Regions from separate parts of the Aurantimonas sp. A3-2-R12 genome, predicted to be linked through region 3. Evidence: predicted binding sites of a transcription regulator. Region 3 holds the regulator's gene; each other region holds the start of a gene.
What was found. The regulator PhoB, encoded in region 3, activates phosphate uptake and scavenging genes when phosphate is short. The targets are predictions, from matches to a motif close to TGTCATNNANCTGTCAT.

Region 1 (10,755 bases), on a different contig from region 3:
GGTCTTCTTCCATCTTCGGCTCGAAGAAGCGAAAGATTCCCCGGCCATCGCCCTTGGCTTGGTAAAGAGCGAGATCGGCCTGTTTGAGAAGTTGTCCCGGCTCGGCGGAACGGTCTCTTAATTCGGCGATGCCGATGCTTACCGCGATGGTGAACTCGACGCCGTCAATAGCGAAGGGCGCACTGATGGCGGCGATCAGGCGCGAGGCGAGACCGGCGCAGTCGCGGGTCTCGCGCGAGGGCGGCAAAAGGATCGCGAACTCGTCGCCACCGAGCCGAGCGACGAGATTGTCATCGCCAATGTTCCTTCGCAGCCGATCGGCCACCGCCTTCAGCACCTCGTCGCCGAAGAGGTGACCGTGCGTATCGTTGATGTCCTTGAAACAGTCGAGATCGAGGAACATGATCGTCAACGACGACGCACCACAATTGGCGTGGTTCAAACAGGCTTCCAGCTCGTCATTGAACCGAAGGCGGTTGGCGAGACCGGTCAGCGGATCATGACGCGCCATGTGGACGATCTTCAGTTGGTCCTGCCGGAGCTTGGTGTCGGAGCGTGCCAGCAGGCGGTTGCTCCATAAGAGCAAGAGGATCAGGGCGATGCCACAGAGGATCAGACCGGCAGCAAGGCCGGTGAACAAGCGGTGGAGGCGCCGAAGCTCGCCCTGATCCTCTGCAATGCGCCTGTCGCCGGTCTGCCGGGCATCGGAAGCAAGCGAGGCCAGTTCCGCATGGAGGGGTGTCAACAGCCGATTGAGCGCGAGGACCGTGCCGGGCTCGCCCAACCGACCCAGAATCGGCTCCGCCGCACTCAGCGTTTCTTCGAGCCGGCCCAGAACACGGACGTTCTCAGGGTCGCGTCGAATGAACCCTTCAGCCTCGCCATTATTGAGAATATCCAGGCGGCCGAGGAGGATGTCGGCGCGGAGTCTGACCTCGTCCGCGTCGATGCCGCTGCCAAGGATCGCGGACTCCGCAACGCGCTGTTGCAGACGCGTAAACTCGACGAGCGCCTGATTGACCGACCAGACGACGTTATAGCGAGAAACCTCTTGGAGCGCCCGCTGTCGTTCGGCAATCAGGTACGAGATGTAGGCGGTCGCCAGGACGAAGCAGCCGACCGTCACCGCCAGCAGCGCTTGGATGAGACGCAGCCTCATATTCCGACCTTCGAATATGATGATTTATTCGACAATGAGCTTGGCGAGTTGCCAGGCCGATCGGCCATAATAGGTCTGGCTCTGGAGTTCCTTGTCACTATCGTAGGGATAAACGATGAACAGCGGTCCCTTGTCCCGCACCGACATATATTCGCCGTCCCGCTTCAAGGCGAGAATGGCGCCATACTTTTCGAAGTCCTCCAGCGGGATGTCGGTGCTGTAGTCGTTCAACGCAACCGCTTTGACATTTGTACCCTCGGCACCGACCAGTTCCATCAGCTTTGCCAGCGGGACGCCCTCGAAGGTGACCGGCTGGGTGTACCAAGGCGTCATGGTTTTGAAGGAGACGGTGCCGAGCGTTTCCAGCATCGCACGATCAAAGACGGCGGTATCTCCTTTATTAGTCGTATCGATCTTGCCCGATATCCACAGGATCGCCTTGCCCGTTGGATCAGCGAGCTCGCCGGCGTGGGTGGTATGAGAGGTGAACGCCATCAAAACGCCGAGCAGGGTGGCGGACAAGAGCGAGGCGTTCTTTACAAGCGGAACCATGGTTCATCTCCGTAAATTGCATCGAACTCACAGTCGCCCAGCGCGCCTAATATCGGCTTAAGAAATTGCCTGTAATTTCAGAGACTTATTCCCGGCGACGCGTGATGTGACTGGTTGCGATTTTTTCATTGACAGGGCCTTACCCCGGTTCCCGGCAAAGAGCGATGGCGCGAAGATCAGCGAGCAAATGTCCGTAGGAGAGCTCAGGGCCTCGCGCGGTGAGCGACCAACGGGCGGGCGGCGCGCATTTGCTGGGGCTGGCCGGCTTTTGGGGCACCGATATCTCGCCGGATTTGCCAGCGTGCCCGACGAGGTCCATGTCGTCATGGCACTCGTCAGTGCGGATAGCACAGCGAGAAGCCCCTCTACGTGTGGCCACCCGTTGGTGTTTGATCGCGGAAGGCCTTTCACTGCCCGGCCTATCCAATGGCGCAGTCGCTAGCCAGCCAAAGCAATTTTGCGGAACTCAAGCGCGAGTGGCCCGCTATAGCACCTTCAGCTGCCGGCTTGAGCGTGAGGTGGACGATCGATGCGCGTATTCGATAGCTATGAGTGGACGGACGACGAGGCACACCGGATTTTCGAGGACATCAAGCAGACGGTAAACGAGATATGGCGTAAAGCGGCAAGCGACGCCCGAAATCAGCCATCAGAAAGGGTTGTCGAAATCGGACGTAAAGCCTTTAGAGCGGCAAAGCCGTATTTGGATGACGCGAATGCTTTGAGGAAGATCCATGCGCGGCCGAGATCCTAACCGGGCGCAGCCGGGGCAATGATAACGGATGGCTCCTTCTGTTCGCTCTTACATTATCGCCGCGGTCCGGCGGTATCGAAATGTTCGACGATCGCGCGGACGAAACGCGGGCGGTTCGCTTTCCCCAACCGGAAAAGCGCCGGCTCTCGAATAGGGTCGAAAATCAAGGATCCGCGATCTCGCCCAACATTAGGGAGCAAGAGAAAGGGTCGGGATGGCCGTGGTTTCGCGGCGGATCCGCGGCGAGTTGCGGGTCAGAATACCGCACAGCCAGCGCGCCTCGACCAAGATGCTGATTGTCGGCGCCTTGTCCGGCGGGGATGATTTTGCGGCGTGGCAGAAGAGAGATCTGCCGATTCCTATTGAGGATCGGCTGATCGGCCTGCAACGGCCCGATGGATACCGACCGCGATGAGCCAAGGCAGATTTCGACGATCTCGATAGCCCCGCAAGCCTGTTGTTCGGCGACTGCGAGACCACCCGCGTGTCGTCGGACGCTGGCAGGTTTGCCGGTGGCGGGCCGGACCATCGCGCCGATGTTGACAATCCCCATTCCTGCCGATCCTGCGCGTCCGGGAAGACAGAGGATCCACGGACCGCAGTCAGCTGCGAAGCGGCAGTCAGGGCATCTTTGTCCAGAACGACGTCTTGCGGCCATGCTCTGACTTCAGTCGCGCGACATAGGCCTCGTGAGTTTCGAGTTCGCCGAATGACTCGATCCCCGCCGCAAGGCCCGCGCATTCGGTTAGATGCCGCGCCGCATGCCGATATCGCTTCACCCTTGCCCGTTCGAGAGCAAAGTTGATCATCGCTCGCAGCAGCCTTGTTGCCGCCAGCGGATATTTTCCGGCCAGCGCATCCGCCGCCGGGGTCAAAAGCTCGTAGTGGTCCCCGTTCCACTCGCGCCCGGGCTGCAACACCAGCGCCGCGGCCGTGTCGAGCGCCGGCCAGTTGAGAAAGAACACCAGGGCCTCGTGGCCGTCGGGATGGGCGAGCGCATGCGCCAGAGCCCGGTCCTCGGCCTCGACGTCATCGAAGTCGGGCAGTTGCTTGAGATAAGCACGCAGATGCCTGACGCTGAGCCTGCGCTCGAAGCATGCCCATCGAAACGCTTGCGCCTCGTCGGCCCGGCCAAGCGCCTCCATCACGGCAAGGCGGGTTTCTTCCCATTCATACGGAATCCAGCCCAGCCGGTCCGATCGCCGATCGTCGACCCGATTGATCGCCGTCCATGCCTCGTTCGCTCGCCCGGCCTCAAGAAGACGTTGCGCGATCTCGGCGGCGACTGCCGGGACAGTCCGCGCCGCCTCGCTCTGCTGGGCGATAAACGCGTCGACGTCGCCCTGCGCGTCCGCGATCGCTTCCAGGGCAAGGCGAACGGTGCTGTCATGCCGGCGCGCTTCGATCTCGTCGGCATAGACCGGGCCACCACTCCCCCATCCGATCACCTGCCGTTCCAAATCATTCCCCGGCCGATCGGGCGGCGTCTGGGAGAACGCAACGAGGCGCGCCTTCAGATGATCGAGACCTGTCTGTCCAAGACTTGGCGCCAGCACCGCGATCAATTCGTCATATTGCCCGTAGTCGTTTTCGAGGAGCGCCTCGAAAGCCTGGTCGGCCAACCGTGTGGAATCGGCGCCAGCGGCTTTGGCGAGGTTGCCGAGATCGTCGCACGCCCCGTGGAATATCCCGATCACCGTCCCGCTGCTGTCGTCGCACCGGCCGAATACCGGGGTCGCCAACGCCAGAAACCGCCACATCAGGTCAAGGGCCTCGGCGGGATCGGATTTGCCGACCTCGTCGACGATGGCGCGTCGCTGTATTTCCAGGTCGCCGACCAGGGCCTTTCGCTGTTGCCAACCGACGAGGGACCGCGAGCGCGCGATTGTCATCAAGCGATTGCGCACTTGTCGCGCGACCTCGCCTGCTCCTTGCGCCCCGGCCAGTTCCAGGCGAAGCCGCCGCTTGGCGCTCGCGCTGCCGGTGCTGATCTCGATCAACAGGCTCGCGAGCCGCTCGGCACCGAGGGCTTCAAGGTTCTTTGCGTTCAGCGTGGTCTTCGATGCCATGTCGGTCTCGTCTTCTGGCTTGGCTTGCGGAATGACGTAACCCTGCGTCGATCGCAAGGCCGGATGCAGATCGCGCGGATCTCCCATCCAGCGACGAGCCCGCAACGCACGGCGATCGCATGTCCGATATGAATGGCAAAAGAAGGAAGTGCCCCAGACGTCCCCTTGATCATGTTCCGGAAGTCAGCGTCTCAAGCCGCTGTATTCATTTACACATGGCCGCAGGACCATCCCTTTGTTTTCAGTCGCTACGCCCTCCGCGTTACCGGCCGTTTCGGCCATGGGCAACCAACGGCGATGCCGCGTCCGCCTCACTACTGGCAGTGTCGATGGCACCTTGACGTCTCGGCGGAAGCCGAGCCGGCGTCTTTCAATAACAAAGTCATTGCCGGCGGGAAGCCGGTGGGCGGGGTCAGTTCCCGCGCTTTCGCAGGCATCTTCCGAGAAGGCCGTCGCCATCGCTGCGGCGAAGATCGTCTTCTTGTCGCCGCCGTGGTTGTTCGCCCACTGATTGTCGATCATCTCGCGGGCAACATCCGCCTACATTTCCTTCCAGACGCGGTCGAAATAACTCGCGGCCGTCGGGGCGCCAGCACGCCGTCACCATGCAGCATCCTGCCTGCTCGATCATCGGATACACCAAGGTCGACAGACAGTTGCTGAACCAAGCCGTCGCTCGTCGCATAGGGGAGCAGGCGCTACTTGCGCCATGGAACCAGATCATCGGCCTATCGCCGTGATCCTCGACGAGCGCAACCGTAGAAGATGTAGGACGCCATAAGCCAACAACCATCACCTGACTGTCATCTTGCTCTGCGAAATGGTCCTCACACTCTGGAGACCCCCAATGAGCAGCTTCTTTTCGGCCCCCGGCAAATTTTACCGCGGCAACCTGCATACCCATTCGAACAAATCCGATGGGGTGCTCGACCCGATAGAGGTCTGCCGCCGTTACAAGGCTGAGGGGTATGATTTCCTGGCACTGACCGATCATTTCGTCGGGACTTATGGCTATCCGATCACCGACACGACCGGGTTCCGCGACCAAGAATTCACCACCATCCTCGGGGCTGAGATTCATTCGGGTGCGATGCTGAACGGCGAGTTGTGGCATCTGGTGGCCGTGGGGTTGCCCGCGGATTTCACCCCACCCGACGCGCCGCATTTCCATCCGGTCGAGGGGATGGAAAGTGCTACGGATCTGGCTGCGCGTGCCCGCACCGCGGGGGCTTTTGTGGCCATCGCACATCCCCAATGGTCAGGTCTGACGATGGAAGACGCCCGCAGCATCGCGGCCGCCCATGCGGTCGAGGTCTATAACCACGGCTGCGCCGTGGGGTGCGACCGGCCGGACGGATTTCACATGCTGGACTTGTTACTGTCCGAGGGGCGCAAGCTGAACCTCATCGCGACCGATGACGCGCATTTCTCGGAACCCGACCATTTCGGCGGCTGGGTCATGGTCAAGGCCGCGGCAAACACGCCCGAGGCGCTGTTGACCGCGTTGAAGGACGGGAGCTTCTATTCCAGCCAGGGGCCCGAAATCCGCGACATCACTGTTGGCGCCGACGGGGTCGAGGTCGCCTGTTCGGCGGCGGCAGCCATCATTGTTCAGGGGCATGGGTCAGCGTCCTTGGCTTTGCACGGCAATACGATGACGCGCGGGGTGGTGCCGCTCGATCGCTTCCGAGCGTCGCCCTGGATTCGTGTGACGGTGACGGACCGCGCGGGCAAACGGGCCTGGTCGAACCCGATCTGGATATCATAGCGCGACGGGACTCTGTGGCAGTCATCCTAGAGGAGGCAACAATCCATCTGTTGCTGGCCTCCGGCATCTCGGGCCCCCGCCGTCTGATCCCAGACTATCAGCGGTGGAACGGCGCCCACGGCACGCCTATCCGTTCAAGCTGGCGATCATCGCGGACCAAGGCGCCGCCGGCTGTCGTCCAACTGTCATCGTTCCGTCGCGGGTCCTTCATGGGTGGGGACTATCACGGCGCCAGCTTCAACCATGGTAAGGATTGCCGTTCGATGATCACCCGTCGCTCCGTGCTCAAGAGCACCCTCGCCGCTTCGGCGGTGCTCGCCGCGCCCGCCGTCATGCGCTCTCCCGCCTTCGGCCAGTCGTCCGGCAGCGTGAACGTCTTCGTCTGGGGCGATTACATCCAGCCCAACATGATCGAGAAGTTCCAGGCCGACACCGGTATCACGATGAACGTGTCGACCTACGGCTCCAACGACGAAGCCGAACAGAAGCTGAAGGCCGCCGGCGGCAAGGGCTTCGACGTCATCTTCCCGAGCGTGACCAACGTCGCCAACTACCAGGACGGCGACCAGTTCATCCTGCAGCCGCTCGACGAGAGCCGCATCGAGACCGGAAACCTCATCCCCTCCATGTATCGCGATTCGATCCAGCTCGGCGCCGTGCAGCGTGGCGAGCGCGTGGCGATCCCCTTCAACTGGGGCACCGAGGCGGTCACGTTCGACGCTTCCGTCTTCACCGACGTCACTGACGCCGATGTCTCCTACGGTCAACTTTGGGACGAGCGTGCGAAGGACCGTGCCGCTTTCCGCCAGAAGTCGGTGATGGTCGGCACCGGGCTCTATCTCGACGCCATCGGCGAGGTTCAGTCGAACCGGATGCTCGACATGTACAAGTCCGAAGAGGACATGCGGCGGGTGCTCGACGCGGTCGCGGAATACGTCATCGCCAACAAGCAGAATTTCGGCGCCTTCTGGAACAATGCAACCGAAGCGCTCAACGCGTTCCAGCAGGCCGGCTGCGTCGTCGGCCAGACTTGGGATTCGACCGGCCTTCTCCTCAACCGCGACAATGCCAACCTGAAATACCGCATGCCCAAGGAAGGCGGCATCACCTGGATGGATTCCATGGCGATCCCGTCGGGCGCCGAGAACCTAGACCAGGCCTACGCCTTCCTCAACGCCATGCTCGAGCCCGAGATGGCCGGTCTGATGAGCATGAACACCGGCTACAACTCCTGCGTCGAGGGGGCGGCGGCCAACGCCGGCGAGGTTTATGCCCGCCAGTTCGCCGAGGTCTACAACGCGGACAATCTGGCCAACCTTTGGTGGTGGCAGGCCGACACACCCTACTTCGCGCCCGTGCGGCAGGAATATGTCGACCGCATTACCAATGCGGTCTGAGCCAGGATCGGAAGCCTCGTGGGCCCTTCCCGCCCGCGAGGCTTGCAACGCGCCATGACATCCGAATTCTCCTATGCCAGCAGCGTGCGAGGGCCTTTCAAGCGGGCCCTGGCGCACGGTGTGGAATATGTCAGCGGTCAACACCGGCTGGCGCGTATTTACGCGTTCTACCGCCGTGGCCCATCCGGCCGCAATTTTTGGGACGACGCGCTTCGGCACCTGAAGGTCAGCGTCGAGATCGGCGGACTGGGGTTGAGCGCCATTCCGCGCGAGGGGCCGGTCGTCTTCGTGGCCAATCATCCCTATGGTGCGCTCGACGGCATCGCGCTCGCCTGGGCGGCCGGCTGCGTGCGCTCAGACGCCAGGATCCTGGCGCACAATGCGCTCGTTCGCATCCCGGAAACGCGCGAGCACCTCTTCCCCATCGATTTCACCGGCACCCGTGAGGCCGAGCGGACGAACGTGGCCAGCCGCGGCGCCGCGCTGGCGCACCTGAAAGCCGGCGGCGCCGTCATCGTCTTTCCCGCCGGCGCGGTGATGACAACGCCGACGCCGCTCGCCACCCGGGCCGAGGATCTGCCCTGGGGACCGCTGACCGCGCGGTTGATCGCGCGTTCGGGCGCAACCGTCGTACCGGACTTCTTCCCGGGCCAGAACAGCAGACTGTTCCAGATCGCCAGCCACATCTCCGCGACGGTCCGTACGGCGCTGCTCTACCGCGAGACCCTGCGCCATCGTGGCAGGCGGATCGCGATGCATGTGGGTGCGCCGATCTCCGTAGCGGAGCTGCGTGCGGAGCCCCACGCCGGTGCGCTGATGGCGCTCCTGCGAGCTCGCACCTTCGCCCTGACCGATGCGTCGCGCGGGCGCCCCGCCGATCACGGTCCTGATGGCAACGCGGGCCGGCTCGCTGCTGCGCTTGCACCGCGCCGGATAGGAATCAGTAGCCCGTGATCAGAACGTCATATCCCTGTGTCAGGCTTCGCCGTCCGGCACCGCTACGAATGGAACCATGCTCGTGAGAGTTCAGTGAGCGATCTCAAGTCCGCCCGCGGACAAAGCGTCCGCCTTAAAGACGTGGCGATGGTGTTCGACGGTTTCACCGCCGTCCAATCCACGGATCTGACCATCGAGGCGGGCGAGTTCTTCTCGATCCTCGGGCCGTCGGGTTGCGGGAAGACGACTTTGCTGCGCATTGTCTCGGGCTTCCAGGCGGCGACGTCCGGCGCCGTCGAGATCGGCGGACGGCCGGTCGACCACCTCGCGGCCAACCGACGCCCCACGGCGATGATCTTCCAGAATCTCGCCCTCTTCCCTCTGATGTCCGTATGGGAAAATATCGCCTTCGGGCTGGCCGCGCGGGGCATCGGAAAGCGTGAGCAGCGGACCCGCGCCGAAGAACTCCTTGCGCTGGTCGCGCTTGAAGGCCAGGCCGACAAGCGTCCGGCGCAACTTTCCGGCGGTCAACGCCAGCGCGTCGCCGTGGCTCGTGCGCTGGCCGTCGAGCCCTCGGTGCTCTGTCTGGACGAGCCCTTGTCGGCGCTCGACCTGAAGCTGCGCCAGCACATGCGGGCCGAATTGCGTGCCATCCAGAAGCGCACCGGCGTCACATTCATCTATATCACCCACGATCAGGGGGAGGCGCTATCCATGTCCGACCGTCTGGCGGTGATGAACGCCGGGCGGATCGAACAGGTCGGCGCCGCCAGCGACATCTACGACCGGCCGGCCACGCCCTTCGTCGCGTCTTTTGTCGGCGAGCAGAACGTCTTTCGCGGTCGCGTGGCCGAGGTGCGGGACAATATGGCCTATGTCGAAGGCATCGAAGGGCGCTTCCTCGGACGCAACGTATCGGGGCTCAAGACTGGGGATGCGGCCATGCTGTTAGTGCGCCCGGAGCGGACCGGTCTCGTCAATGGCGGCCCCGCCCCCGGCAACCTGATCGAGGCGCGGATCGAGCGACGCGAGTTGGAAGGACCCTATCTCAACATCGTGGCGCGCGGACGCGGCGAGCGTTCGATCGTGCTGCATCTGGCCAATGACGGGCGCGTGGTCGACACGAACGGATCCGCCCGTATCGGCTTTGCGTGCGAGGACGCTTTGGTGATGGCCGACGACGCCGAGGCCTTGAGCGCCGCGCAGGTGGACGACTGATGCAAGCGCCGAGAAAGACCCGCTGATGCGCTCGCTCACCCGCTCCCTAGGTTGGCCGTTGACCACGCTCGTCGTCGGCCTCGTGGCGGTCTGGATCGCCGGCATGATCGCCTTGCCGCTCGCCACGATGGTCGAGCGCGCTTTCGTGTTTCAGGACCGGGCCGACGATCTGACCGTCATGGGCACGCGCATCAACCGCCTCACGCGAGACGTGGCGACCATCGAACTCGACGTCAAAATGCTGGAGCGCGAGGCAGCGAACGCCGCAACGGAGGAGGCTGCGGCGGATTCCGGCTTTCCGGCCCCCTCGATCTCCGGTCCATCGGCATTGGCGCCCACCCTGACGCCGAGCATCACCCCAACGCCGTCAGCGCCGGGGACAACCTCGGAACTCGGGCCAAAGGACATCGCCGCCGAAATCGCTTCGCTTAGTGCCCGGAAAAGGGAAATCGCGAACGACATCGCCACTTTGAAGCAGGAAGAGGAGCGGCTGCGGATCGAAAAGGCGAACGCGTCGCGCTATTCGCTCCAGAACTTCTCCACCATCAGCCCGATCCATGCCGAGGTCTTCTTCTCCACGCTCGGCTATGCGTCGCTCGTGACGGTGCTGGCTTTCCTGATCTGCTACCCCGTCGCCTATGCAGCCGCCACGGCGAAGACCGCCAACAAGCTCGCGTTGCTTCTTTTGCTGCTGGTGATCCCTTACGCGATCAACGAGTTGCTCCGCACCTTCGCCTGGGTGATGATCCTGGAGCGCGAGGGCGTTCTGAACACCCTCCTCTCAGCGCTCGGTCTCTTCGCACCCGGCGAAGGCCCGCGTTGGGTGGCCTCGAACGGCGCCGTGTTCACCGTCATGATCTACACCTACCTCCTCTTCATGGTCTTCCCGCTCTACAACACGC
Region 2 (10,755 bases), on a different contig from region 3:
GATCGAGACGCCGCCGGCATCGCGCACATGTTCGAGCGCGAATTCATCCGTGGTGTCGTCCCCGACATAGATGGGAACGCGGCCCGCGAACGGCGCATCCTTCATCATCGCGGCGAGCGCCTGGCCCTTGTCCATGCCGGCCGGATGCACCTCGACGATGTTGTCGCCGTTCATCACGGCAAGGTCATGACGGCCTGCCGTCGCCTCGGCCATCGCCTGCTCGGCAACGTCCTGCAGGTCTGGCGCTGTACGATAGTGCAGGACCAGCGCCGTGCCCTTGTCCTCGAGCGTCAGCCGGGGATTGTCCCGCAGCGGCTGTGCGAGCCTCTCGCGCACATCCTCGAGGGTTTCGGGACCCGCCAGACGTTCGACCTCGTCGCCGGGACGGACGCGGCGTTCGAGTCCATGCACCCCCGCTGCCGCAAACCGCATCGGCGCCAGAAACCGGTCGAGATCGGCGATCCGGCGGCCGCTGACCACGGCCAGCGCTCCCGCGAGTTCGGCCTGCAGCACTTCCAACCGGTCGAGCGCCGCCGGCGCGATGGCGACCGCCTGCGGATCATCGACCAACTCGACGAGAGTACCGTCAAAATCGAGGAAAACGGCGTGGCGCTGCGGATCGATCGAAGGGGGCAAGGGCATGGTGCCTTGTTACATAGAGCCACCCGATGGCGAAGCCAAACATTCCCTCAACGGCAATCTCCAAGACCACGCTCTGGAAGCAGCTGAAGGAGCGTCGCCACATCGCTGACTCCATTGATCGCGAGGCCCTGAGCGCGCTGAAACGCTCGCAGCGCGGCCTCGGTGGCGGGACCGAAGATTCCATCGATCGCCAGTCGGTGGCCATGCCTCACGAGCGCCGCCTGCAACCGCCGCACCGCCTCGCCGCGCGCGCCGCGGCGCAGTTCGCCCGGCGTATCGGACGACGGGGAGAGCAGCCGTTGCGCCTCCAGCCACGCCGCCCCGATCTTCTCGTCATAGCGGTTGCGGCGGTAGCCGGGGCCGTTGTAGCGGCGCGCGAAACCAGTCGTATCGCCACCAGCAAGCCGCCGCGCGAGTCCGCCGAGCTTGAGAAAACGCGCCGCGATCTCGAACTGGCCGTCGATCGACGCGCGGGCTATGTCCGCGAGAGCTTCCGCGCTCCGGTAGCCGAGCCGCTTCCAATGCGCGCCCATCACCTGACACAATCCCCAGGAGACGGACTGGGCCGCGGCGGCCGCGTCGATCGCCGCCGCCTTGTCGAACAGCCGCCAGCGCGCCGCCTGCGAGGCCGGGTTGCGGACTCGGCCGGCGCGGGGATCGGCCAGTCCGGCCGCGCGCGCCCGCTGTCGGTCCGCCGGATTTAGCAGCCGGTCGAAATAATGGCCCTCGAAGCGGATCAGCGGTTCGCGCCGCTCGCCCGCCCGCGCAAAGGCGACGGCGCGGGTTTCGACCAAGGCGACGGCGATCAGCACCGTCGCCTCGATGCCGGTCCGGTCTCGGCTTCGATGCGGCGCGCCGCCGCCAACACGTCTCCATTCACCGCCATCGTCCGCTCCCGCGCTCGCTTCGACCGGATCAGTGTCGCAGCAGCGCGGAGCACGGGGAGAAAATTTCCCGAGCTATACGCGAGAAAGCAGGATCGATTTTGCAGGATGATTCACGACAGGTCGGCAATAAGATTGAGGTTACGCGCGATATGATCGAGGCGGGTGCATTCGCGTTGCGAGAGAAGTCATTTGGCGCTCCTCATGAAATCGTGGTTCTGGATATATTCAGAACTATGTGAGGTGGATAGCGGATATATGACGCCGCCTCGTCCACAAGATTTGTGAGAAATCGCACCATTAGCCGCGCGATGGGTAGCGGTGTAGCGGATGGCAGTTTCATACCCAAATGCTTGGTGGGCGGCTGAAACCACTCGCCGCCAAATCTATCGTCATAGACAGCAACGAGTTTCGGATGTGGGGGCTGAACTTCTACAGTCGGTAATTTCCCACCGACAGAATGTACAAGAGCCGTTGTGTGACCGGCGGCGTTGACCGTAATGTTACTTAGGAGGACGGATTCGCCGGGCGCGCCGATTGCAAAGGAACCGGGGGCATGTACAGCCACCGGTTCAATGCCGTGTTCGTCGGCGTTGCGCGCCTGAACGAGGTATCGAATAAGAGGGTCTTGCCGGCACTGTTTTTTCTTTCCTCCGTACCACTGCCGGCTGGTGGCATTGTCTTTTGCGCCCTTCTCCAGAATTGAAAAGACGCTATTGGCTGCTAACAAAAAGTCGGTCCAGGCAATGGAAAACGAGGCGAAGTCCGCGCTTTTTTCAAGGCCATTCATCGCGGAAGCAGCGCGATTGACGCGTCCACGGGCCTTTTCAACGGCGACTTTCTTCATAGGGACCAATCCAGAAATTTTTCCCGCGTTTCGAACTTAATCCAGCCGGCGGCCGCTCTCGCTGTCGAAACGATGCAGGGCATCGAGCGGTGCAGCCGCGCGAACCTTCGTTCCCGGCTCCAGATGCGAGTAGCCGGGCACCCGAACGGCGATCTCCGAACCCTTGTCGGGCAGCGCGCCATAGACGTAGCTCTCGGCCCCGACCACCTCGACGCCAGTGACGGTCAGATCGGCGAGCAATTCGCCCGGCGCGGCCTCGGCCTCCTCGACGAGGCGCATATGCTCAGGGCGGATGCCGAGCGTCTGGCCGACGGACGGACCAACCGCCAGGCCGTCGAGGCCGGTGAGCCCGGCAATGCTGCCGCCGGCGGCGCCCACGGGGATGAGATTCATCGCCGGCGAGCCGATGAAGGTGGCGACGAAGAGCGTCGCCGGCCGCTCATAGACGTCCATCGGCGTACCCGCCTGCTCGATCCGGCCGCCATTGAGGACGACCAGCCGGTCGGCCAGTGTCATCGCCTCGAGCTGGTCATGAGTGACGTAGAGGCTGGTGGTCGCGAGCTTGCGCTGCAGCCGGCGGATTTCGGCCCGCATCTGCACCCGCAGCTTGGCATCGAGATTGGACAAGGGTTCGTCGAACAGGAAGGCTTCCGGCTCGCGCACGATGGCGCGGCCCATGGCGACCCGCTGCCGCTGCCCGCCCGAGAGCTGACCGGGCTTGCGCGCCAAAAGCGGCGCGATTTCGAGAATCCCGGCCGCCTGATCGACCCGGCGGGCGATCTCGGCCTTCGCCATCTTGCGGTTTTTCAGGCCGTATTCGAGGTTCTGTCGCACGCTCATATGCGGATAGAGCGCGTAGTTCTGGAACACCATGGCGATGTCGCGCTCGGCCGGCTCCAGATCGTTGACGATGCGATCGCCGATCGAGATCGTCCCGGAAGAGATCGTCTCCAGGCCCGCCACCATGCGCAAGAGCGTCGACTTCCCACAGCCGGACGGGCCGACCAGCACGACGAACTCGCCGTCCGGAATGTCGAGCGAGACGCCCTTCACCGCTTCCACCCCGCCGGGATAGACCTTGCGGACGTCGGAAAGTTCGATGCCTGCCACGCTTATTTCTCCGCTTCGACGAGGCCGCGCACGAACCATCGCTGCATCAGGACGACCACCAGCACCGGCGGCACGATCGCCAGGATCGACGTCACCATGACCAGGTGCCAGGGCGTATCGGCGTCGGCGAAGGACACCATCTTCCTCAGCGCGATGACGATGGTGTTCATCTGGTTGTCGTTGGTGACCAGCAGCGGCCACAGATATTGCGTCCAGCCATAGATGAAGAGGATGACGAACAGCGCCGCGATGTTGGTCTTCGACAGCGGAATGAGGATGTCCCAGAAGAACCGCATCGGCCCGGCTGCGTCGACCCGCGCCGCCTCGACCAGCTCGGACGGGATCGTCATGAAGAACTGGCGGAACAGAAGCGTCGCCGTCGCCGAGGCGATCAGCGGCAGGATCAGCCCGGCATAGGTATCGATCATACCGAGATCGACCATCACTTTGTAGGTCGGCAGGATGCGGACCTCGACCGGCAGCATCAAGGTGATGAAGATCAGCCAGAAGAAGGTCATGCGCAGCCGGAAGCGGAAGAACACGATAGCGAAGGCCGACAGGATCGAGATGACGATCTTGCCGATGGCGATGCCGAGCGCCATCACCGTCGTGTTGAACAACAGCGTCCAGACGTTGACGCCGCCGATCCGCCCGATGCCGCCGAACAGCGCCTCGCCATAGTTCTCGACGAATTCGCCGCCCGGTATGAGGGGCAGCGGCGGACGCAGGATCGCCTGCAGCGTCTGCGTCGACGCCATGAACGTGTAGTAGATCGGAAAGGCGACGATCACGATGCCGAGGACCAGCATCACATGCGCGATCGGGCGGCCGATGGAATGGCGCTCGATCATCGCGGTATCTCCGCCTCACGCATAGTGCACCCGCTTCTCCACATAGCGGAACTGGAAGGCCGTGAGCGCGATGACGATCGCCATCAAGATCACCGACTGGGCGGCCGAACTACCGAGATCGAGATTGACGAAGCCGTCGACATAGACCTTGTAGACGAGCGTCTCCGTCGCCCGGGCCGGGCCGCCGGAGGTCACCGAATCGATGATGCCGAACGTATCGAAGAAGGCGTAGACGGTGTTGACCACCAGCAGGAAGAACGTCGTCGGCGCGATCAGCGGAAAGATGATCGTCCAGAAGCGCTTGGTGGATCCGGCACCGTCGATCGCCGCCGCTTCGATCAGCGATTTCGGGATCGACTGCAGGGCGGCAACGAAAAACAGGAAATTGTAGCTGATCTGCTTCCAGGCCGCCGCGACGACGACGAGCAGCATCGCCTGATCGCCGTCCAGCAGCGGGTTCCAATCGAAACCGTTGCGTCGCAGCATATAGGCGAAGGTGCCCATCACCGGATTGAACATGAACATCCACAACAGGCCCGCAACGGCCGGCGCCACTGCGTAGGGCCAGATCAGCATCGTGCGGTAGAGCCCGCGTCCGCGCACTACCTTCTCGGCGGCGGTCGCCAAAAGCAGCGCCAGCGACATCGACAGCGCCGCGGTCGAGATGCTGAAGATCGCCGTCACCTTGATGGCGTTGAGATAGGCCGGGTCCGACAGGACTGACTGGAAATTGGCGAGGCCGACGAATTCCGACTTCAGCCCGAATGGGTCCTCGTGCAGAACCGACTGGTACAATGCCTGACTTGCCGGCCAGTAGAAGAAGACCATCGTGATCGCCACCTGCGGCGCGACCAGCAGATAGGGCAGCCACTTATTGGGGAACACGGCTTTCGACACGGCGATCCTGGGTCCGAATCAGGCCACACGTGAAGCGAAGCCCATGGAAAAGGCCGGGCGGTCGAACCGCCCGGCGCGCGTTGCGGGTTCGGCGTCCTACTGCGCTTCGGCGATCGCCTCGTTGCCCTGCTCGACGATCTTGTCCATCGTCGTCTGGGCATCCTGGTCGCCGGCCAGCATCGCCTCGAACTGCTCGTTGGCGATGTCTCGGATTTGCGGCAGGTTCGGCAGGCGAACGCCCCTGGAATTGGCCGTCGGCTCCTTGCCCATCATCTGCGTGATCGGCGTCTCGCGGCCGGGATTCTCGTCATAGAAGCCGGAGCTCTTGGTCGCCTCATAGGCGGCCTTGGTCACCGGCAGATAGCCGGAGGCCTGATGCAGGCGGCCCTGGATGTCGGTCTGCGACAGGAAATTGAAGAACTGGGCGATGCCCTTGTATTCCTCGTCCGACTTGCCGCCGAACACCCACAGGCTGGCGCCGCCCGGGATGGTGTTTTGCGGCGCCCCTTCGGCGTTCTCGTCATAGGGCAGTTGGCCGATGCCGTAGTTGATCCCGGATTTGACGATATCGCCAAGCCCGCCGGAGGATTCGGTCAGGATGGCGCATTCGCCGGACAGGAACAGCTGCTTGGCCTCCGAGGTGCGGCCGCCATAGCGGAACACGCCGTCCTTGGCGAGATCGGCGAGAGCCTGGAAATGCTCGACATAGATCGGCTCGTTGAGCTTCAGCTCGACATTGGTGCCGGCCAATCCGTTCTTCTCGGTGCCATAGGACACGTCGTTCCAGGCGGCGAAGTTCTCCAGATGGATCCAGGTCAGCCAGGTCGAGGTATAGCCGCACTCGGCCGCGCCGGATTCCTTGATCTTGCGTGCCGCCTCGAACACCGCCTGCCAGGTCTTCGGCGGCTCTTCGGTGTCGAGCCCGGCCTTCTCGAAGATGTCCTTGTTGTAATAGAGGATCGGCGAAGAGGAATTGTACGGGAACGACAGCATGGTGCCGTCGGGCCTGGAATAATAGGCGACGATGCCCGGCAGATATTGCGACTTGTCGAAGGTAAAGCCGCCCGCCTCGAGCACCTCGGCGATCGGCTTCACCGCGCCTTCGGCGCCCATCATCACGCCGGTGCCAACGTCGAAGACCTGGATAATCGCCGGCATCTGCTTGGCGCGGAAGGCGGCAATGCCTGCGTTCAGCGTCTCGGGATAGGTCCCCTTGAACACCGGCGCGATCTTGAAGTCTTGCTGGCTTTCGTTGAATTCCTTGGCCAGTGTCTCGACGACCTCGTTGTTGGCGCCGGTCATCGCGTGCCACCACTGCAGCTCGGTCACGGCGAAAGCCTGGCTCGCGCCGGCGATCATCGCCCCAAGCGCGACGGCTGCGCTGAGAAGTTTGCGGTTCATCTGATGTCCTCACCCGTTGATGCGACTCTCGGGCCCTGTTGCCGAGCTTGTCGAAGACGCCCCGTAACAGTGCTTCAAAAACGGTTCGTGACGCAATGACGAAGCTTCGATGACAGCGCAAAAAACAGACCGCCTGCATATTTTTGCGCCAGACCGCCGTCGCCCGGAGCCAGCAGGACCGTTGCTCCGCCTCGCCTATTCCCCTCTGGGAAACCGCTGGTTCTCCTCCAGCACGTTGAGATCCATGTGGTTGCGCATGTAGCGTTCCGAGGCCTTTTGCAGCGGCTGGTAGTCCCAGGGGTAATAGGCGCCGTTGCGCAGCGCCTCGTAGGTGATCAGTCGCCGTTGCTGGCTCTCGCGCACCGCCGCGTCGAAGGCCGCGAGGTTCCAGCGCGTTTCCGCCAACCGTCGCAGTTGGTCGAAGGCTTCCTTGGCCGCAGGCCCGCCGCATCCGGGCTCCGCCGCCAGATTGCGCGCCTCGCCTGGATCGGCCTCCAGGTCGAAAAATTCCGGCGGATCGATGTCACAGAGATTGAGCTTGAAGCGCTCGTCTCTCAGCGAGATCATCGGCGCCTCGGAGCCTTCGGCCGCGTATTCCATCGGCACCGGTCCGGAACGGCTTCCGGCGCGCGCCGTCGCCAACAGGCTCTGCCCATCGGCGAAGGGTGCGATGCCGGCGAGATCGCCCAGCGTCGGCAGCACGTCGAGGGTCGAGACCGGCACGGCCACCAGCCCGCTCTCGCCGCCCGGCAGGCTCAGCATCAGCGGTACGCGCGACGAGCCCTCGCGGAAACTCATCTTGAACCACAGGCCGCGCTCGCCAAGCATGTCGCCATGGTCGGAGACGAACAGGACAACGGTGTTCTCCGCCATCCGGCAGTCTTTCAGCACGCCGAGGATCTTGCCGATCTTTTCGTCGAGATAGGAGATGTTGGCAAAATAGGCCCGGCGCGAGCGGCGGACATCCTCGGGCGTGATCGCGAATTTCTCGAAATCGGACGCCTTCAGAAGCCTTTGCGAGTGCGGATCGTGTTCGGCGAGGGGGATCGGCCCGGTCGCGGGATCGAGATGGGCGCAATCCTCGTAAAGGTCCCAGAAGCGGCGCCGCGCCACATAGGGGTCGTGCGGATGGGTGAAGGATACGGTCAGGCAGAACGGCCGCTCGTCCTGTCCCCGCGCCAGATCGTAGAGCTTGGCGCCGGCGTGATAGGCGACCTCGTCGTCATATTCGAGCTGGTTGCTGATCTCGGCGGCGCCGGCGCCGGTGACCGAGCCCATGTTGTGATACCACCAGTCGATCCGCTCGCCCGGCCGGCGATAGTCCGGCGTCCAGCCGAAATCGGCCGGATAGACGTCGGTGGTCAGCCGCTCCTCGAAGCCGTGCAACTGGTCGGGGCCGACGAAATGCATCTTGCCGGAGAGGGCGGTGCGATAGCCCGCGCGCCGCAGATGATGGGCGAAGGTCGGGATCGAGGACATAAATTCCGCCGCATTGTCGTAGACGCCGGTGCGGCTCGGCAATTGTCCGGCCATGAAGGCGGCGCGGGCCGGCGCGCAGAGCGGGCTCGGCGTATAGGCGTTCTGAAACCGCAGCGACCGTGACGCGAGCGCGCCAAGGTTCGGCGTGTGCAAAAACTCCGCCGGCCCGTCCGGAAACAGCGTTCCGTTCAACTGATCGACCATGACGATCAGGATGTTGGGGCGGGCCATGGAGCGGGTCCTTCGCGGTGATTCACGTGAGACCGCCGAACGGATTGCCGTTGCGGCCTTAACCGCCCCGCTCCTACCACGGCAAACGGCCTCCGCGAACAGCGTCGAGCGGCCCTTCGAGAGGACCGCTCGGTCGTGCCAAGGTGGGTGAAGGTTGACGCCCCGCCCCAAGAAGCGATCTTGTCACCACCTTGGGACCGGGCAATAGCCGAAGCTTACTGCATCTGCCTCGCCATCTCGGCGAGCTTCGCCACCTCCTTGGGGTCGTCGAGTTCGATGCCGAGCTTGGTATTGACGGCGCGGACGGTCTCCTCGGTCACCGTATGATTCGCCGCCGTGGCCAGGAACTCCGCGGCCTTTTCCATGTCGTCGTCGGCCACGGCGTCCTTGTATGCGCCGAGTTGGCCAACCACCGAGCGCGAGGAGGCATTTTCCATCGCGGTCGCGGATGCGTGGGAGGCATTCAACCGGCCGAGCGAGGCAGCGGAGTTGCGATTCTCGCCGCTTTTGCCGTGAGCGTTCCCGCCACTGGCGCTTCGCCCGCCATTGCCGTTTCCATTCCCGCCGCCGCTGTTGCCGCCACCATTGCCGCCGCTGTTACCACCGCCGTTGCCGCCCCCGTTTCCACCACCATTACCGCCGCCTTTGCCTTGGGCCAGCACATCCGCCGACCCGACGGACAAATGGGTCCAGTCGATCGCAACCGGTGTGGCGGCAAGAGCCGCGCCAAGAAACAGGATCGTTGTGGTTTTCATCATTGCCGCTCTGGTCTTCATTGAAGGCCTCCTTGGTGATTCGGACGTGTGCCCGGCTAGCGAATTACCGACGCAATAGGGCGGCAAAGTGATTCCCGGTCACTGCGGCCCTGCGAGCCTCCGGCAGCCCGGCGCCTGGCCGTTTGCACCCCCTCCTCCGCGCGGCTAAGGTCCCGCCGCGACGGGCATTCGGGAGGAACCGCATCATGAATCAGGGGCTTGCGGAGAAACTGAATCCGACCGACGACGAACGGGCGGAGTTGCACGACCCGCTGTCATCCGGGTTTCCGGCCAGCCTCGAAGGCCGGCTGTTGTTCTGGATCGCGTTTTTCTTCTCGATCTTCCAGCTTGCGACGGCTTCGCATCTTCTCGATCTGCCGAGCCAGATCGTGCGGGCCGTCCATGTCGGTTTCCTCTGCCTGCTCGGCCTGCCGCTGATCGCCGCGATCAAGCGCGAAAACCCGGCTTCGCGCGCACTGTTCTGGGCGCTCGGCGTCGCCGGCATGGGGGTCGCCTTCTACCAATGGTGGGAATACGAGGCGCTGATCTTTCGAGCCGGCATGCCGCTGCCGATGGACACCGCCGTCGGCGTCGCCGCGCTGGCGATCCTGTTCGTCGCCACCTGGCGGATCATGGGGCCGGCGCTGCCGATCATCGCCGGGACGTTCCTCGCCTACACGCTGTTCGGCGAGTATCTGCCCTCGCCCTTTGTCACCCGCGGCTACGATTTTTCGCAGGTAATCGACCACATGGCCTTCGGCACCGAGGGCATCTACGGCATCCCGACCTACGTCTCGTCCACCTACATCTTCCTGTTCATCCTGTTCGGCTCGTTTCTCGAACGCGCCGGGATGATCAAGCTGTTCACCGACATCTCGCTCGGCCTCGTCGGTAGCGCCAAGGGCGGCGCGGCCAAGGTGGCGGTCATCTCCTCCGGCCTGATGGGAACGATCTCCGGCTCCGGCGTCGCCAATGTGGTGACCACCGGGCAGTTCACCATTCCCCTGATGAAGCGTTTCGGCTACCGCGCCGCCTTCGCCGGCGGCGTCGAATCGACCGCTTCCATGGGCGGCCAGATCATGCCGCCGGTGATGGGCGCCGTCGCCTTCATCATGGCCGAGACCATCGACGTTCCCTACACCGCCGTCGTGCAGGCGGCGGTGGTCCCGGCGATCCTGTATTTCGGCTCGGTTTTCTGGATGGTGCATCTGGAAGCCGGCAAGCGCGGCCTGCTCGGCCTGTCGCGCGCCGAACTGCCCTCGCCGCTGGCGGCTCTCAGGAACGGCTGGTATCTGCTATTGCCGCTGATCGTTCTGGTCTGGCTGTTGTTCAACGGCTACACGCCGCTGTTCGCAGGCACCATCGGCCTCGCCCTGACGGCGCTTCTGATCCTCGGCGCGCCGCTCGCCGGGCGCATCTCTGTGCAGGCGCTGCGCTATGTGTTCTGGATCGGCCTCGGCCTGTCGGCCGCCGCCTTCTTTCAATATGGCATCATGCCGGTGATGATCGCGCTGGCGATCCTCATCGCCCTCTCGGCGCTGTTCAAGGGCGGTCGCGAGACGCTGATCTTGACCCGCGACGCGCTATCGGAAGGCGCCAAGACGGCGCTGCCGGTCGGCATTGCCTGCGCCATCGTCGGCATCATCGTCGGCACGATG
Region 3 (10,755 bases):
GGCAGGGATGCGTGTCGTCGGTCAGTCCGTTGATCACCGGCACGGTGGCGAACTCGGCGAGTTCCATCAGCCGCGCGTGCGCGGTCGTGCGGATCATGATTGCGTCGACATAGCGCGAAAGCACCCGCGCCGTATCAGCGATCGTCTCCTCACGGCCAAGCTGCATTTCCGCGCCCGACAAAAACAGCGTCTCGCCGCCGAGCTGGCGCATGGCGACATCGAACGACACGCGGGTGCGCGTCGAGGGCTTGTCGAAGATCATCGCCAGCACCTTGCCGGCAAGCGGTTTCGGGCCATTGCGGCCGAGCGCCTTGCGCTCCGCCGCATCGCTCATGATGGCGCGAAGCTCGCCGCTTTCGACCGCCGCGATATCGAGAAAATGCTTGGGATGTCCGTTCATCATCGCTCCGGCCTCATGCACTCTTGCGCCGGTTGCCCAGCGACAGGGAAGCAACGGCCGTTTCAATGCGGGCCATTCCTTCCCGGACTTCGTCCGCCGTCAGGATCAGCGGCGGCAGCAGACGTACGACATTGTCTCCGGCCGGAACCGCCAAGAGCCCCTGCTCCCGCATGCCCGCCACCAGTTCGGTGTTGGGAACCTTGGCCTTGAGGCCGAGTAGCAGACCTTCGCCGCGGATCTCCTCGACGACGTCGGGATAGCGGTCGGCCAGCGATGCCAGCGACTGCTTGAACAACAGTGCGGTGTCGCGGACATGCTCAAGGAAACCGTCCGCCAGCACGATGTCGAGAACCGCGTTGCCCACGGCCATGGCCAGAGGATTGCCGCCATAGGTCGTGCCATGGGTTCCCGGCGTCATGCCGATGGCCGCTTCCGCCGTCGCCAGGCATACGCCCATGGGAAAGCCGCCGCCGAGACCCTTGGCCGAGGCCAGGATATCCGGCGCGGCGCCCGAATGCTCGTAGGCGTAGAGCGTGCCGGTTCGCCCGATCCCGGTCTGCACCTCGTCATAGATCAGCAGGATGCCATGCTTGTCGCAAAGCCCGCGCAACCCCCGGAGACACTGGGGCGGGACCTTGCGGATGCCGCCCTCCCCCTGGATCGGCTCGATCAGGATCGCGGCGACGTCCGGCGCGGCAGCGGCCTGTTTCAGCGCTTCGTGGTCGCCGAACGGCAGTTGATCGAAGCCCTCGACCTTCGGGCCGAAGCCTTCGAGATATTTCTTCTGGCCGCCGGCGGCTATCGTCGCGAGGGTCCGCCCGTGGAACGCGCCCTCGAAGGTCAGAATCCGGAAACGTTCGGGCGCGCCGCTGACAAAGTGATAACGCCGCGCCGTCTTGATCGCGCATTCCAGCGCCTCGGCGCCCGAATTGGTGAAAAAGGCGCGATCGGCAAAGGTCGCGGCGGTCAATCGTTCGGCGAGGCGCCGCTGGCCGGGAATCTCATAAAGATTAGACACATGCCAGAGCTTCTCCGCCTGGTCCTTGAGCGCGGCGACGAGATGCGGATGGGCATGACCGAGGGAATTGACCGCGATACCGCCGCCAAAATCCATGTACCGTCGGCCATCGCGCGTCTCCAGCCAGACGCCTTCACCGCGCTCGAAGGCGAGATCGGCGCGCGCGTAGGTCTCGAAGAGAGGCGATTGATGGTCCTTGCTGTCAGCCATGGCGATCGACTTCGCTGATGATCCGGTTCGGCTCCCGGGTGGGATCGTCTTGGATCAGGTTCTGGAAACGTCAAAGCCTGCCGAGAGGGCAGGCTTTGCGGGTCGCTCCGAATGCATCGGATGCCTAGCTATACCACAGCGGGTCGGGCGGGTGTCAATGAAACCCGCAGAAGGATACTATCGGAAGCGATCGTTTGCCCCGTGGGCAACCGCCTTCGCCGCGAGGGCTTTGGCGAAAAGAGGTCGATTGAATGAATTCCGATTGGCCCGTCTTGCCTTTCCCGGCCTGGCGGGAAACCTGCAAGGCCCTTCATCTCTGGTCGCAGATTGTCGGCAAATACCGGCTCGCCCATACCCCCTGGGTCAATCATTCCTGGCACGCCACCCTCTATGTCACCCCACGCGGGTTGACGACCGGTCCGATCCCGGATCCCGGCGGCGTGGTCACGCTCAGCTTCGACTTTTGCGACCATGCTCTTGTGGCCGAAGCCGCAAGCGGTTCGCGTGAAAGCTTTCCGCTACAGCCGATGAGCGTCGCCGCCTTCTTCGACCGCACCAAGCGATTGGTCACGTCCGTGGGCGGTGAGCCTTCCATTCATGGCCGCCCTAACGAATTGCCGGACGAGGTTCCATTCGCCTCCGACACCGAGGAGCGGCCTTACGACCGCGACGCGGTGCGCCGCTTCCACCAAGCCCTTATCCATATCGATCGTGTGTTCGGACGTTTTCGCACAGGCTTTGTCGGCAAGGTCAGCCCGGTGCATCTCTTCTGGGGCGCGCTCGATCTTGCCGTGACACGTTTTTCCGGTCGCCCCGCCCCTTTGCATCCCGGCGGTTTTCCAAACTTGCCGGATGTGGTGACGCGCGAGGCCTACAGCCACGAGGTCTCTTCGGCAGGGTTCTGGCCGGGGGGCGGCGGCATCGACGAGGCGATGTTCTATTCCTACGCCTACCCCGTGCCGAATGGCTTCGCGGACCGTGCGGTGGAGCCGGTCGCCGCGCGCTTCGACGCGAAGCTCGGAGAGTTTCTGCTGCCGTATGAATCGGTCCGGACAAGCGCCGATCCGGAAGCGACGCTGCTGCGGTTCCTGCAATCGACCTACGCGGCAGCGGCCGATAGGGGTGGCTGGAACCGGGCCGCGATGGAGTGCGAATTCGGCGTGCCTCGCGTTCCGCGCAAAATTCACGGTCTGCGTTAACGCCCCATTAACCCACAAGTCTGGGGAAAACGACAAATCGATTCGCCTGTGACACGCTGGACTCTTGTCACAGAGTCCAGCGATGGGCTAAATTGAATTCAAGATACTAGATTTCGTGCGGCGGACCTAGTTCCTCAATAAATGTAGTGCGTCACCTCGCACACCGTTTGTGCGGGGTGAAGGATTCCGCCCGCCGCATATTTTTGCTGTAAGGAGCTTGTCATGGGCTGGACCGACGAACGCGTGGAGTTGCTGAAGCAGCTTTGGACGGAGGGCCTCAGTGCCAGCCAGATTGCCGAGAAGCTGGGCGGTGTCAGCCGCAATGCGGTGATCGGAAAGGTCCATCGGCTGAAGCTGGAATCGCGCGCGAAGTCTCCCAATGTCGCGGCTCCGGTTGCGGAACGGCAAGCGTCGCCCCACTTGAAGGAAGTCGAGACCATCGAAATGGTGCAGCCGGCACGTTTTATGCCGGCGCAATCGGTTTCGGCGCGCTCGATGCCCCGCACCCACGGTGCGACGGCTTTGAAGATGGATCCCGAGGAGGAGACGGAAGTGATCGCCGAACCCCAACGTCAATCTGGCGAAGTGGTCCCGATCGCGCGTAAGCTCAGCCTCGTGCAACTGACCGAGAGCACCTGCAAATGGCCAGTGGGCGATCCGCTGAAGCCGGGTTTCCACTTTTGCGGCAACGGCTCGAACGAGTCTTCGCCCTATTGCGAATACCACGCGTCATTGGCCTTCCAGCCGGCATCCGAACGGCGACGGGCGCGCTGACAAGCGCGCGTCCTTCCGAGCTTTCACTTTCCGGGAAATCGAGACCGCCATTCGGCGGTCTCTTGGTATTCGGAGGTCTCTTCGTCTTGAACGGCCGCGGATGCTCGTTCCTCTACGACCCCGCGCTCTCCATCGCGCTTGTCGCCGACGGTTTGGCGGTGGCGGAGAATTGCTCGTCGAGGGCGTAGCCGGCACCGCGAACAGTCCGGATCGGGTCTCGCTCGCGGCCGCGTTTGATTGCCTTGCGCAGGCGTCCGACATGGACGTCGACGGTGCGCTCATCCACATAGATGTCCCTGCCCCAGACGCCATCGAGCAGTTGCTCGCGGGAGAACACCCGCCCTGGGGACTGCATGAAGAACTCCATCAGCTTGAACTCGGTCGGGCCGAGCTTGATCTCGCGGCCGGCCCGGCGAACCCGGTGGTTCTCCCGATCGAGGTCGATATCACCGGCGGTCAAAAGCTTGGAGATTTTCTCGGGCTTTGCCCGCCGCAGCATTGCCCGAACCCGTGCGATCAGTTCCGGCGTCGAGAACGGCTTGACCACGTAATCGTCGGCGCCGACCGACAGGCCGCGCACGCGTTCGCTTTCCTCGCCGCGGGCGGTCAGCATGATGATCGGAAGTTTCTCGCTCTCGCCGCGCTGACGAAGTCTGCGGCAAAGTTCGACGCCGGACAAACCCGGCAGCATCCAATCCAGGATCAGGAGGTCGGGTAATTCTTCCTTGAGGCGCAGGTCCGCCTCGTCGCCCCGGGTAATGACGTCGACCTGGTAACCTTCGGCTTCGAGATTGTAGCGAAGCAGGACGCCGAGCGCGTCCTCGTCCTCCACCACGGCGATGCGTGTGGCCATGTCCGTTTACCCTTCGGGGCCGGCGGGCGGCAGGTTGGACCCCTGCTGCACCAAGGACGGAGTGCTGTCGCCTTTCGGCCGCTCCGCCTCCATCTGTTCGCCGGTCTGGATATAATAGATCGTCTCGGCGATGTTGGTCGCGTGGTCGCCGATGCGCTCGATGTTTTTCGCGCTGAACAGCAGATGCGTGCAGGCGGTGATGTTGCGCGGATCTTCCATCATGTAGGTCAGCAGCTCACGAAAGATCGAGGTGTACATCGCGTCGATCTGCTCGTCATTGTCGCGAACCGCCATCGCCCGAAGGTGATCGTGCTCGCCATAGGCGTCGAGCACTTCCTTCAGCTGCACCAGCGCCAGTTCCGACAAATGCTCGATGCCGCGCACGAGTTGCACCGGCTGGGAATGGTCGTGCACGGCGATCACACGCTTGGCGATATTCTTGGCCAGATCGCCGATCCGCTCCAGATCGTTGGAAATGCGGATGGCGCCAACAATCTCGCGCAGGTCGACGGCCATCGGCTGGCGCTTGGCGATGGTGCGGATCGCCCGCTCGTCGAGGTCGCGCTGGGCCGCGTCGAGCAACACGTCATCGGCGACGACCGACTGCGCCAGATCCCAGTCGCTGCGCATCAAGGCCGCGACCGACTGCTCGACCATCCGCTCGGCCTGGCCGCCCATCTCCGAAATCCGGCGCACGATGAATTTGAGTTCGTCCTCGTAGGACGTGACGGTATGCTCGGTCATCTGCCGCTTTCCTCATAGTTTTCGTTCAGCCGAAGCGCCCGGTGATGTAGTCTTGGGTGCGCTTGTCGTCGGGGTTGGAGAACATTTTCTCCGTCGCCCCGACCTCGACGACGCGGCCCAGATGGAACATCGCCGTGCGCTGCGACACCCGCGCCGCCTGCTGCATCGAGTGGGTAACGATCACGATCGTGTAGTTCTGCTTCAATTCGTCGATCAGTTCCTCGATCTTGGCGGTCGCGATCGGATCGAGGGCCGAACACGGCTCGTCCATCAGGATCACCTCGGGCGAGACGGCGATGGCGCGAGCGATGCACAGACGCTGCTGCTGACCGCCAGACAAGCCGGTCCCCGGTTCATCGAGACGGTCCTTGACCTCCTCGAACAGGCCAGCCTTGCGAAGGCTGGTCACCACGATCTCTTCCATCTCCGTCTTCGACGTCGCCAGGCCGTGGATACGCGGTCCGTAGGAGACGTTGTCGAAGATCGACTTGGGAAATGGATTGGGCTTCTGGAAGACCATGCCGACCCTGGCGCGTAGCTCCACCACGTCGATGTCGGGATCGTAGATATCCCGGCCGTCGAGCGTGATATGGCCTTCGACCCTGGCGATGTCGATCGGATCGTTCATCCGGTTGAGACAGCGCAGGAAGGTCGATTTCCCACAGCCGGACGGGCCGATCAGGGCGGTGACCTGACGCTCCTCGATGTCGAGATCGACGTCGAACAGGGCCTGTTTCTGGCCGTAATAGACCGAGACCTTTTCGCCCCGCATCTTGATCGGATGGTTGGGTCGCACCGCAGCTCCCTTCGCTGACGTCGTTTGCATATCGTCCACCATGGCGGATTCCTGTCGCAAGATCACCAGCGCCTCTCGAAACGGCGGCGCAGAAGAACCGCGGTAAGATTCATCACGGTTAGGAACATCAAGAGCACGACGATCGCGGCACTGGTGCGCGCGACGAATCCGCGCTCGGGACTGTCGAACCAGATGAAGATCTGGGTCGGGAGCGCGGTGGACGCGTCCACTATGCTGGATGGCGCCGACGTGATGAACGCGTTCATGCCGATCAGCAGCAAGGGTGCGGTTTCGCCGAGTGCCTGGGCCAGACCGATGATCGTTCCAGTCAGGATGCCGGGCAACGCCACGGGAAGAACGTGGTGGCCGATGACCTGCATCTCGGAGGCGCCAACGCCCCTCGCCGCTTCACGGATCGACGGCGGCACGCCCTTGAGCGCGCTGCGCGTCGTGATGATGATGGTCGGAAGCGTCATCAGCGCCAGCACGAGCCCGCCGACGAGCGGCGCGGAACGGGGCAATCCGAAAAAGCCCAGGAACAGCGCAAGGCCCAGGAGGCCGAAGACGATGGACGGCACCGCGGCAAGATTGTTGATGTTGATCTCGATGAAATCCGTCAGCCGGTTTTTCTTGGCATGTTCCTCCAGATAGACTGCGGCTCCGACGCCGAGCGGCACGGCCACGACCAGGCAGACGAGCAGCAGGAAGAACGAGCCGATGATTGCGCCCTTGAGGCCGGCCAGCTCCGGAAAGCGGCTGTCCGCGTTGGTGAACAGACCCCAGTCGAATGTCGAGCGGATGCGCCCGGCCTCATCGAGCGCCTGATAAACCTCGATCTGCCGGTCGCTGAGCGGACGCCGACTGGCGTCGACGGTGGGATCGATCACGCCCTCATAGAGCTGCTCATAGGGGTCGGATACCGGAACCCACACATCGAGCCCCTCGGTAACGGCAGCGCCAGCTGCAGCGATCGCATCCCTGACGTCGTATTGCGCGCCGTCGCTGAGGATCGAGGTGATCTCGCGGCGCTCCTTGCGACCCTCGGTCGCGGGAAAGAACGACAAAATGGCATCGTTGGCAGCCGAGCGGGGGCTTTTTGCCGCCGCCTCCTCGACGCTGGAAAAGGGCGGTATTTCGATGCGGACTTGGGTCTGCGTCCAGGCGCCCATGGACGAGCTGACGACCGACCCGACCAGGATCGCGAGCATTGTGAGGGCGAACAGGATCGCCACGATCCCGTACAGCTTGAGACGCGTCTGCGCGGCCTTGCGCCGTTTCAGGCTCGACCGAACCAATTGCTGCGTGCGGGAGGTCTCGCCGCCGGAAGACACGATCTCAGTCATATTGTTCCCGGAAGTGCTTGACGACCTGCAGCGCGATGAGATTCAGGCCGAGCGTCGCGATAAACAGCGTCAGACCGAGACCGAACGCGGCGAGTGTCTTGGGGCTGTCGAATTCCGTGTCGCCAGTGAGCAGCGAGACGATCTGGACTGTGACCGTCGTGACGCCTTCCAAGGGGTTGGCGGTCAGATTGGCGGTGAGCCCCGCAGCCATCACCACGATCATCGTCTCGCCGATCGCCCGGCTCGAGGCCAGGAGAACACCGCCGACGATGCCCGGAAGGGCCGCCGGTAGCACGACGCGCATGACGGTTTCGGCCTTGTTCGCGCCGAGGCCGAACGAACCATCCCGCAGCGACTGCGGCACCGAATTCAGCGCATCGTCGGAGAGCGAGGAGATGAACGGTATCAGCATCACGCCCATCACCAGGCCGGGCACGATCGCCGCCGTCGGCGAGACGGAGACGCCGACTACCTCGCCGGCTCCTCGGATCGCCGGAGACACAACCAGGACCGCGAAGAAGCCGTAGACGATGGTCGGGATCCCAGCCAGGACCTCGATGAGTGGCTTGACCAGGCCGCGAACCGCCCTCGGCGCGAATTCGGACATGTAGATCGCCGCGAACAGCCCGACGGGCAGCGCGACGATCATCGCGGTCGTCGCGATGACGAAGGTTCCGACGAAGATCGGCACGGCGCCGAATGCACCAGTGCTGCCGACCTGATCGGCACGAATGGCGATCTGCGGATCCCATTTCGTTCCGAAGAAGAATTCGATCGGCGAGACCACCGCGAAGAACCGGAATCCCTCGAATACCAGTGAGAAGAAAATTCCCGCCGTCGCCAGAATCGACACGGTGGCGCAACCAATCAGCAGCCATTTCAGGATCCGCTCGGCGTTGTTGCGCGCCTGGAACCGCACCCGGACCCGCGCCAGCACCCAGGCAATGGCGCCGGCACCGATAAGCAGGAGGAGCCCCGCCAAAATCCACCGCGACAGGGTGGCAGCGCTTTTGAAGCGCTCCGCGGCGGCCAAAACCGCCGCACTGGGCTCGCCGAAGGTAATACCCACAGCGGCCTGCCGGACCTCGCCGACGATGAGGCTGAGCCGTGATGGGCTCAGTCCGTCCGTCACTGACGACGGCAGCAGCGTGCGAATATAGGCGTTCAGGATGGCCGGCTCGAGCAACAGCCAGGCGACGATCAGCGCGAGACTTGGCACCAACACCAGCAGCACCGCCAGATATCCGTGATATTTCGGAAGCGAGTGGAGCCGCGCTTCGCTCGCCGCGCCCGAACGGCGTGCCTTGCGGCTGGCAAGAATGAAGCCGGCGATGCTCAACAGCACCGGAATGGCGAAGATGATGCTCAGCGGCACGGCCAGGCTCCGTTGGGGTCCCGCCGACCCGGATAGGCCGACGGGATTGCTTGAAGGCGTAGGCTAGGAAACGCCGGATGTCAGCCCTGAGGAGCTTCCATCGAGCCGCCGTTCACAGTCTTGTCCTGGATCTCTTTCAGCTTTTCGTCCTTCAGCGGGACGAGGCCGCGGTCCAGCAGATAGCCATCCTGTCCCATCGCGTTTTCGCTGACATATTCCGCGACGAACTCGTTGAGGCCGGGAATCGCCTGACGGTGTGCATTCTTGATGTAGACGAACAGCGGACGGGATACCGGATACTCGCCCGATTCAACGGTCGTCTCCGACGGCGTGACGCCACCGATCTCCGCCCCCTTCAGCTTGTCCTGATTTTCGTACAGGAAGGAATAGCCGAAGATGCCGAAGGCGCTCGAATCGGACTCCAGACGCTGGACGATGAGGTTGTCGTTCTCGCCGGCTTCGACAAACGCGCCGTCGGTGCGCATGCGCTGGCAGACTTCGGCCTTGCGGTCGTCTTCGAGAGCTTCGACTTCGGCAAGCTCGCCGCAGCCTTCTTCCATGACGAGTTCGACCCAGGCGTCGCGGGTGCCGGACGTCGGCGGCGGGCCGTAAACCAGGATCGGCTCGGCGGGCAGCGAAGCATCGATCTCGTTCCAGCTCTTGTACGGATTGGCCTTGATCTCGCCGTCGACGGGCACTTCGGCGGCAAGCGCCTTGTAGAGCTGCTCTTTGGTGACGGACAGATCCGGGCCGTTCTGCGACGACGCGAGCGAAAGCGCGTCATAGCCGAGCAACACCTCGGTGATGTCGGTCACGCCGTTCTTCTGGCACAACTCCCACTCGGACGGCTTCATGGCACGCGACGCGCCAGTGATGTCCGGGGTCTGGGCGCCAACACCTTCGCAGAAGATTTTCATGCCGCCGCCGGTACCGGTGGATTCGACAACCGGTGAGGAAAACTCCGACTGGTTCGCGAACTGTTCCGCGACAGCCTGGGTGTAGGGAAAAACAGTCGAAGAGCCCACGATTTGGATCTGATCACGGCTCTGCGCGCCAGCCTGGCCGGTCAAAGCGATTGCGGTGCCGAGCGCAAGGCCGGCGATGAGTCTGTTGTTCACGGGAAGATCTCCTTGAGGAGTTTCGTTGAGAACCGAGCGTTGAATTGCCACCCTGCTTGGCGGCTACGGTTCGCCGTCACCTCTATCGACGTCGCACGAACTCTATATGACACCTTGAACTCAGTTTTATGACACCATAACGCATTGATTATTATTGTATTTTAAGATTGCACTGACGTTCGCCGCGGATCGGGAAAGCGCGCCGTGAAGACCGACCCCTCACCGATACGCGAGACGATCACAAGCCGACTGCGATGGCGCAGGAGGATATTGCGGACAATCGACAGGCCCAGACCGGTGCCGTGCTTGGCGCGCGAGTTGCCCACATCCACCCGGTAGAAACGCTCGGTGAGCCGCGGTACGTGCTCGGCGGGAATGCCGGGACCGAAATCGCGAACCGAAGCGTCGATCACCGGTTCTCCCCGTTCGCTGGTTAGGGACAACTCCATTTCAACGCGCTTGCCACTCTCACCGTATTTGCAGGCGTTCTCGACGAGGTTCGAGAACACCTGGATCAGTTCGTCCTCGTCGCCGGCAACGACGAAGGCGCCCTCGGGAACGGAAAAATCGATCGTCATACCAAGTTCCGCGGCGAGCGGGGTTAAGTGCGATCGGACCTTGTTCAAGACCGCCGCCAGGTCGGCGGTCGCCGCGATGGGCACATGCCGCTTCATCTCAATCCGGGAAAGTGACAACAGATCGTCGATCAGCCGCGACATCCGCGTGGCCTGCTCGCGCATGATCTGCAGAAAGCGCTCGCGCGCGGCGGCGTCGTTGCGGGCGGGTCCCTGCAGCGTCTCGATGAAGCCGGTCAGCGACGCCAGCGGTGTGCGCAGCTCATGGCTCGCATTGGCGACGAAATCCGTCCGCATGCGCTCGATCCGCAATTCCGCCGTCCGGTCGCGGAACAGAATCAGGAAGAAAT

Region 1: a site for PhoB is predicted at 5,325-5,341, ahead of VSX60_RS14485 (PHP domain-containing protein). Genes of this name have one in related genera too.
Region 2: a site for PhoB is predicted at 6,731-6,747, ahead of ugpB (sn-glycerol-3-phosphate ABC transporter substrate-binding protein UgpB). Genes of this name have one in related genera too.

Annotation. Positions count from the first base shown of each region.
Region 1 is NZ_JAYXIH010000027.1:12,651-23,405, forward strand. It holds gene VSX60_RS14460 (putative bifunctional diguanylate cyclase/phosphodiesterase) at 1-1,159, opposite strand, end outside; gene VSX60_RS14465 (molybdopterin-dependent oxidoreductase) at 1,184-1,654, opposite strand; gene VSX60_RS14470 (hypothetical protein) at 2,629-3,018, opposite strand; gene VSX60_RS14475 (DUF6880 family protein) at 3,086-4,534, opposite strand; gene VSX60_RS14480 (hypothetical protein) at 4,718-5,056, opposite strand; gene VSX60_RS14485 (PHP domain-containing protein) at 5,355-6,302, shown strand; gene VSX60_RS14490 (extracellular solute-binding protein) at 6,566-7,699, shown strand; gene VSX60_RS14495 (lysophospholipid acyltransferase family protein) at 7,754-8,653, shown strand; gene VSX60_RS14500 (ABC transporter ATP-binding protein) at 8,729-9,853, shown strand; gene VSX60_RS14505 (ABC transporter permease) at 9,879-10,755, shown strand, end outside.
Region 2 is NZ_JAYXIH010000032.1:10,181-20,935, reverse strand. It holds gene otsB (trehalose-phosphatase) at 1-642, opposite strand, end outside; gene VSX60_RS15855 (N-acetylmuramidase domain-containing protein) at 690-1,454, opposite strand; gene VSX60_RS15850 (hypothetical protein) at 1,729-2,373, opposite strand; gene VSX60_RS15845 (sn-glycerol-3-phosphate import ATP-binding protein UgpC) at 2,410-3,483, opposite strand; gene ugpE (sn-glycerol-3-phosphate ABC transporter permease UgpE) at 3,486-4,334, opposite strand; gene ugpA (sn-glycerol-3-phosphate ABC transporter permease UgpA) at 4,350-5,231, opposite strand; gene ugpB (sn-glycerol-3-phosphate ABC transporter substrate-binding protein UgpB) at 5,328-6,632, opposite strand; gene betC (choline-sulfatase) at 6,828-8,342, opposite strand; gene VSX60_RS15820 (hypothetical protein) at 8,558-9,118, opposite strand; gene VSX60_RS15815 (TRAP transporter permease) at 9,304-10,755, shown strand, end outside.
Region 3 is NZ_JAYXIH010000031.1:2,812-13,566, forward strand. It holds gene argF (ornithine carbamoyltransferase) at 1-403, opposite strand, end outside; gene VSX60_RS15505 (aspartate aminotransferase family protein) at 414-1,628, opposite strand; gene VSX60_RS15510 (DUF5996 family protein) at 1,880-2,827, shown strand; gene VSX60_RS15515 (GcrA family cell cycle regulator) at 3,050-3,601, shown strand; gene phoB (phosphate regulon transcriptional regulator PhoB) at 3,714-4,454, opposite strand; gene phoU (phosphate signaling complex protein PhoU) at 4,461-5,198, opposite strand; gene pstB (phosphate ABC transporter ATP-binding protein PstB) at 5,224-6,024, opposite strand; gene pstA (phosphate ABC transporter permease PstA) at 6,057-7,337, opposite strand; gene pstC (phosphate ABC transporter permease subunit PstC) at 7,330-8,712, opposite strand; gene VSX60_RS15545 (substrate-binding domain-containing protein) at 8,793-9,830, opposite strand; gene VSX60_RS15550 (ATP-binding protein) at 9,992-10,755, opposite strand, start outside.